One region of the Massilia sp. H6 genome, then DNA from elsewhere that is predicted to be linked to it. Evidence: predicted binding sites of a transcription regulator. Region 1 holds the regulator's gene; the other holds the start of a gene.
The links. The regulator LexA, encoded in region 1, represses DNA repair genes until DNA is damaged. The targets are predictions, from matches to a motif close to ACTGTATNNNNATACAGT.

Region 2: recA (recombinase RecA) is a predicted target of LexA. The motif match lies at 2,109-2,126, and genes of this name have one in related genera.

What each region holds. Positions count from the first base shown of each region.
Region 1 covers NZ_CP103371.1:3,204,787-3,208,317, forward strand. Annotated here, with positions in the region: gene priB (primosomal replication protein N) at 14-304, opposite strand; gene rpsF (30S ribosomal protein S6) at 367-777, opposite strand; gene lexA (transcriptional repressor LexA) at 1,045-1,677, shown strand; gene NRS07_RS14425 (sel1 repeat family protein) at 1,784-2,395, opposite strand; gene NRS07_RS14430 (hypothetical protein) at 2,429-2,599, shown strand; gene NRS07_RS14435 (cystathionine gamma-synthase family protein) at 2,593-3,531, opposite strand, start outside.
Region 2 covers NZ_CP103371.1:4,010,844-4,014,374, forward strand. Annotated here, with positions in the region: gene NRS07_RS17970 (DUF2889 domain-containing protein) at 1-89, opposite strand, end outside; gene recX (recombination regulator RecX) at 434-892, opposite strand; gene recA (recombinase RecA) at 919-2,001, opposite strand; gene NRS07_RS17985 (response regulator transcription factor) at 2,229-2,942, shown strand; gene NRS07_RS17990 (sensor histidine kinase) at 2,939-3,531, shown strand, end outside.

The sequences.
Region 1 (3,531 bases):
GCGGTCGGTTGACCTATGCGGCACTGAAATCAATGATGTGAAACACCAGTGCTTTGCTGTTGCGGTTCTTCCTGGCCAAAAATCCGGTGAACTCGTAAGCCGCGCCCAGTTCAGCGCTGGCAAACCTGCCTGAAACCTCGCCCGCGGCCAGCGCGGGGACTTCAAACTCGACCAGCCTTGCAACCCTTGCCTCTTCCTGCTGCGAACTGTGCATCAGGATGGCGCCCACGATGGGGACACCGGCCGGGGTGTAACGCAGTACGTCACGCTCGGCGATGGTCGCGATGAGCCTGAATTCGTTCACTGCGCGCTTTTACTGCGCTGGTTCACTGTGTCCTTGGATTGCCTGGAAAGACCTGTCAACAATTAAGCAGCTGCCGGGGCCGGGGCTGCAGCAGCAGGTGCTGCCGCTGGTGCCGAGGCTTCAGCGCGGTGGCTCTTGGCTGCGTCTTCGCGCTGGACCGACTTCATCATCGGCGACGGTGCGGTTTCAGCTTTCTTCATCTTGACGGTCAGGTGACGCAGGACGGCATCGTTGAACTTGAATGCGGTTTCCAGCTCGACCAGGGTCTCGTTGTCGCACTCGATGTTCAGGCAGATGTAGTGGGCTTTTGGCAGCTTCTGGATCTGGTAAGCCATCTGACGACGGCCCCAGTCTTCGACGCGATGGATGTTACCGCCGCGGCTGGAGACCGTGGCTTTGTAACGCTCGATCATCGCCGGGACCTGCTCGCTCTGGTCCGGGTGGACGATAAAAACGATTTCATAATGACGCATGCAACACTCCTTAAGGACGTTTAAACAAATTGCCCACCTCGGCGTCAAGACGAGTGTGGGAAGGGAAAGCCGGACATTATAGCCCGAAAACAGGCCGCTTGGGAAGCTCGGTGTTGTCCTGGCGAAGATGCAGCGGGCAATCGCGGCGCGCCCTGCACGACCGCATTGCACAATTTTTTTACACTTTTGCGGTATTTCCCCTTGCGCATACCGGAATACTGTACAAAAATACAGTCTACTCACATAACGGATTGCCTTATCACACCCATGCTCAAGCTCACCGCAAGGCAAGAACAGATCCTTAACCTGATCAAGGAAGCGATCGAGAACACCGGCTTCCCGCCAACCCGCGCGGAAATCGCGGCAGAGTTGGGCTTTCGCTCGGCCAATGCCGCCGAAGAACACCTGCAAGCGCTGGCGCGCAAGGGCGCGATCGAAATTTCACCGGGCACGTCGCGCGGCATCCGCCTGATCGGCGCTTCGGTCGAGCCAGTGCCGCTGGTGCCGGCGGCCCTCATGATGCCGCTGCCGCTGGTCGGCCGCGTCGCTGCCGGTTCGCCGATCCTTGCACAGGAACACGTCGAAGCGACCTATAACGTTGATGCTGCGATGTTTTCCGCGCGCCCCGACTTCTTACTCAAGGTCAAGGGCTGGTCGATGCGCGACGCCGGCATCTGCGACGGCGACTTTCTGGCGGTCAAGAAGATCGACAGCGCCAAGAACGGCCAGATCGTGGTGGCCAGGCTGGGCGACGAAGTCACCGTCAAGCGCTACCGCAAGACTGGCAACCTGGTCGAGCTGCTGCCGGAAAACCCGGATTTCAAGGTGATCCAGGTCAGGCCCGAAGACGAGTTCGCGCTCGAGGGGCTGGCGGTGGGCTTGATGCGCAGCTGGCACTGAGCTCGCACTGAGCTGCGCTGCGCTGCGCAACCCCGGCCCCGGCCCTGTCCAGACCGGGGCTGGATTGACCGCCACGAACCGCTCACTTACCCTGCCACTTGCCCTGTCACTTAGCCTTCTTCGCTTCCGAAGAACTCTTGACCATCGCATTGTGCTCCGCCACATAGGCCTCGGTCGCTGCCCGCCATGCCGCGAAATCGGCCAGCACCAGCTTTGAGTTCACCTTGGCTTCTTCGGTCAGGTTCGATTGCAGCTGCGTCAGGTAGACCGTCGATGCCGCGGTTTCGTCCTTGGTCATGAGCTTGGCGATGTCGGCCGGAATGCGCTTGGTCAGCGGCACCGCCGCGTTCAGGCTGGTGACAAACCTGTTATAGCATTCCTGCCAATTGGTAACGGCACCGCTGATCCGGTCGATGTCGGCGTTGATCTTGGACATTGCCGGAATGCGCGGGGCGACGCAGCGCAGTTCACCTGATTTCAGGTCTTCGCCGTCGTAGCCCTTGATCCAGTAATCGATGTCCTTGCGGCGCGCGACGCGCTGCGTCATCAGTTCGAGCGAAGCGATCGCCACCTTGTTGCCCTTGGCGGCCGATTTCTTGAACAACGCTTCGGCCCTGGCCTCGTCCACCTGCCCAGCTTCGCCATACCAGAACATCTGGCCCAGTGCCTGCTGCGCCTCGGGGTTGCCGGCATTGGCCAGCTTTGTGTATGCCTTCATCGCCGCGGCGTAATCCTTTTTGGCGAACGAAGCATGGGCATCTTCCAGTTCGCCGGCGAAAGCACTGGCGCAGAAAAAGAGGGAAAGGCAGAACAGCGTGGTCTTCATGGTCGCTTACGGGTGAGGAATCGAATCCCCATCATAGCGGCATTCGGGCTTGCCGCTCAACCGCTGAAACAAAAACCGGCGGCGCCGCTCTACTGATCGAGCGCCTGGCGAAAATCGTTCAACAGGTCGTCGGTGTCCTCGATGCCGACCGAGACCCGGATCAGCGACTCGGCAATGCCCATGCTGGCGCGGCGCTCGGCGCCCATCTCGAAGAAGATCGTGTGCGCTACCGGGATCACCAGGGTGCGGGTATCGCCCAGGTTGCTCGCTGCGATGCCCAGTTGCAGGCGGTTCAGGTAATCGAAAGGGTCGATCGCATCGACCAGCTCGAAACTGAGCAGCGAGCCGCCAGCACGAAACAGCGCTTGCGCGATGCCGTGCTGCGCATGCGAAGCCAGCCCGGGATAATGGACTGCAGCGACCCGCACGTCGCCTTCCAGCATTCGCGCCAGCGCCAGCGCGTTGCTACTGGTGCGCTCCATTCGCAGCGCCAGCGTTTCGGCGCCGATGGCGATGTGGTGGGCTGCCTCCGGCCCCAGCGCCGCGCCGAAGTCGCGCAGGGCTTTCGCGCGCAGCTGGGCCAGGCCTTGCGCCTGGCTTGGCTGCTTGCGAAAGTTGGGCGCGATATGCGGATAGCTGCTCCAGTCGAACTCACCGGTATCGGTCAGCGCGCCACCCAGCGCGTTGCCATGGCCGCCGATCGACTTGGTCAGCGAATTGACTACCAGGCCCGCCCCGACCGCCTTGGGACGGAACAGGTAGGGCGTGGTCATGGTGTTGTCGACCACATACAGGATGCCGCGCTCGCGGCACAGCTGGCCGATTCGGGCCAGGTCGGCCACCTGGGTGCGCGGATTGGCAATGGTCTCGACGAAGACCATGCGCGTTTCGGGCCTGAGCACCGCTTCCACGTTGGCGGCATCGGTGGCGTCGACAAAGTCCACGTCCACGCCCTGGCCGGCCACCGTCTGCCACAGGCTGTTGGTGTTCCCAAACAGAAAGGACGAGGACACGATATGGTCGCCGCT
Region 2 (3,531 bases), 810 kb from region 1:
TCCCACAGGCCATCATCGCGCGCATAGGCTTCGACAGTGATGGCGCGCGTATGCCGGAGCGAGCGCGATACGGGAGGAGACAGGGGCATAAAAACCAATGCCGCTTGCGCGGCCGTTAGTGGTGCAGCCAGTGTGCGTTGTGCACGTTATCGTAGCTTCTACGACAACAACCGCTCATGCGGCGCTGCTTAAACCACAAAAGTTTATCACACGGCGATCTAGGTTGCACTGCAACAGAGGGGTTTTCCGGCGTATGCAGCTTGATATAGCGGGGTTTCTTGCAGAGTGGTCAATGTTGCAGTGGTCGGCATGCGACTGGCGCAGCGATAGGGGACGAAGAAATGCAGAAGGCGAAACGCGATGCAGCGTATTAATTGAAAAAGTCCAATCGATGGTGCTGCAAGCAGCGCACCCTACCGACCGGCGCCGTGGACTAAAACGCTTCGTCTTCTGGTCCACCTTGCATGGCAATCCGGGCCGCGCGCTGAGAAAAGCCACGCTGCAGCAAAAACCGCATCTGCTTGGCACGCTCGGCCGCATCGACAGCGATCGATCCGAACTTGCGCTGCCAGACTTCGCTTGCGCGTGTGGTCTCGCTGTCGGCCAGGCCAAGCTTGAGTTCGGCCAATGCATCGCCAGTGACGCCATGGCTTTTTAACTCGGCCATGACCCGGCTGTTGCCGAAACGTGCAGCACGCCGGTTGATGAGCGACTCGGCGAAACGTTCCTGCGACAGCCAGTTGTTCTTTTCAAGAAAATCCAGAAGGGCTTCCACGTCGTCGCCCTCCTCGGCATAACGCGCCAGCTTGCGTCCCAGCTCGAGCCGGCTATGCTCGCGCATCGACAGATAGCGAAGCGCGCGGCCTTTCAGGCTGAGCTGAGGTGCTGGCATGTGGTGCGGGCAAGGGCTGGCGGCGATTACTCGCCGACCGCCTGCAACTTGGGCTTGCCGCCGTCTTCGGCAGCCACCAGCGGCGGCGGCAGTTCGCGCACGCCCAGTGCCGAACGGACCTTGTTCTCGATTTCGCGGGCCAGTGCAGGACGATCGCGCAGGAACTGGCGGGCGTTGTCCTTGCCCTGTCCGATGCGTTCGCCGTTATAGCTGTACCACGAGCCCGATTTCTCGACGATCTTGTTGTCGGCGCCGAGGTCCAGGATTTCGCCTTCGCGCGACGTGCCTTCTCCATACAGGATGTCGAAGTGCGCTTCTTTGAACGGCGGCGCGATCTTGTTCTTGACGACCTTGACCTTGGTTTCGTTGCCGATTACTTCGTCACCCGACTTGATCGAACCGGTACGGCGGATGTCCAGGCGCACGGAGGCGTAGAACTTCAGCGCGTTACCGCCGGTCGTGGTTTCCGGGCTGCCGAACATCACGCCGATCTTCATGCGGATCTGGTTGATGAAGATAACCAGCGTGTTGGTGCGGTTGATCGAGCCGGTCAGCTTGCGCAGTGCCTGCGACATCAAGCGTGCCTGCAGGCCCGGGAGCGAGTCGCCCATGTCGCCTTCGATCTCGGCGCGCGGGGTCAGTGCCGCCACCGAGTCGATGACGACCAGGTCGACCGAACCCGAACGCACCAGTGCGTCGGTGATTTCGAGGGCTTGCTCGCCGGTATCCGGCTGCGAGATCAGCAGGTCGGACAAATTGATGCCGAGTTTTTGCGCATAGCCGACGTCGAGTGCGTGCTCGGCATCGATGAAGGCGCAGGTACCGCCCAGCTTTTGCATTTGCGCGATGGTCTGCAGGGTCAGCGTGGTCTTGCCCGACGATTCCGGACCGTAGATCTCGACGATGCGGCCGCGCGGCAGGCCACCGACGCCCAGCGCGATGTCCAGGCCCAGCGAGCCGGTGGAAACAGTCTGCACCTCTTCGACCGGCGTATTGGCATCCATACGCATGACCGAACCCTTGCCGAACTGCTTTTCAATCTGCGCCAGGGCGGCGGCCAGCGCCTTGCCCTTTTCAGCGGCGTTTATTGCGGATTTTTTGTCGTCCATGATGTACTTTCAGCTGTGGAGTAGGCAAGGTAGGGGCGCTACCGCGCAAATCAAGGTCACTACTGTATATAAATCCAGTGGTCTTGGCAAGCCAATTCAATGCCACTACTGTATATAAATCCAGTAGTTGTGGCAAGCGAAAATTCTGGCTGTGCTGGGCTCGCATTGTTGCGTTAAATCAAACACAATAGGGACCTGACAACGCTCCAATGCTTACAGGTGGTCCCATGCGAATTTTGCTTGCCGAAGATGATAGCGTACTTGCCGACGGCCTGACCCGTTCCCTGCGCCAGTCCGGCTATGCCATCGACTGCGTCAAGAACGGCCAGGATGCCGATACGGCACTGTCGACCCAGGAGTTCGACCTCCTCATCCTCGACCTTGGCCTGCCGCGGCTGTCCGGGCTCGAAGTGCTGCGCCGCCTGCGCGCGCGCGCCTCGCTGCTACCGGTTCTGATCCTTACCGCTGCCGATTCGGTCGAACAGCGCGTCGAAGGCCTCGACCTGGGCGCCGACGACTACATGGCCAAGCCGTTCGCCTTGTCCGAACTCGAAGCGCGGGTGCGCGCCCTCACCCGCCGCGGCGCCGGCGGCGGCCCGGCCGTGGTGCGGCACGGCCCGCTGGTCTACGACCAGGTCGGGCGCAGCGCCTATATCGACGAGCAGATGCTCGACCTGTCCGCGCGCGAACTGGGCGTGCTCGAAGTACTGCTGGCACGTAGCGGGCGCCTGGTATCCAAGGAGCAGCTGGTCGACCACCTGTGCGAATGGGGCGAGGAAGTCTCGAACAACGCCATCGAAGTCTACGTGCACCGCCTGCGCAAGAAGCTCGAGATCGGCGGCGTGCGCATCGCCACCGTGCGCGGCCTGGGCTACTGCCTCGAAAAATTCCCGGACACCCCGCGCGCGCCTGGCGCCGGCAGTAAAACCGTTAGCCAGTGAGCACGCGCCACGCCGGGACCGACGCCGTTCCCTGGACGGCCGAGTCTCCCTACATTCCGCCCAATCCCGAGCCGGACGAGAATATCCGGCACTCGCTGTTTGGCGAGATCCTCGACTGGATGCTGGCCCCGCTGCTGCTGCTGTGGCCGATGAGCATTGCGATCACCTACCTGGTGGCCAAGTCGATTGCCAACCAGCCGTTCGACGATGCGCTGGAAGACCGCGTCACGGTGCTGTCGCAGCAAATCCGGACGATGGACGGGCGGCCCAGCGCGCAACTGCCCGGCAGTGCGCGCGACGTGCTGCGCGCCGACGACGTCGACAGCGTCTACTTCCAGATCAGCGGCCCCGACGGGATGCACATCGACGGCGACCGCGACCTGCCGCGCCCCGATGCCGATGCCGATGCCAATAGCGACGCCACCGACAGCGTCCGTAGCGGCGCCGTCACCTTTCGCAACGACAGCATCCATGGCACGCCGGTACGCGTGGCCTTTTCGTACGTGAACCTCGATCCGCTCGGCGCGAACGATACGGCACGCGCCGGGGCGCCTTCCGCCGCGCCGCAAACCATGCCGAACCTGGCCCT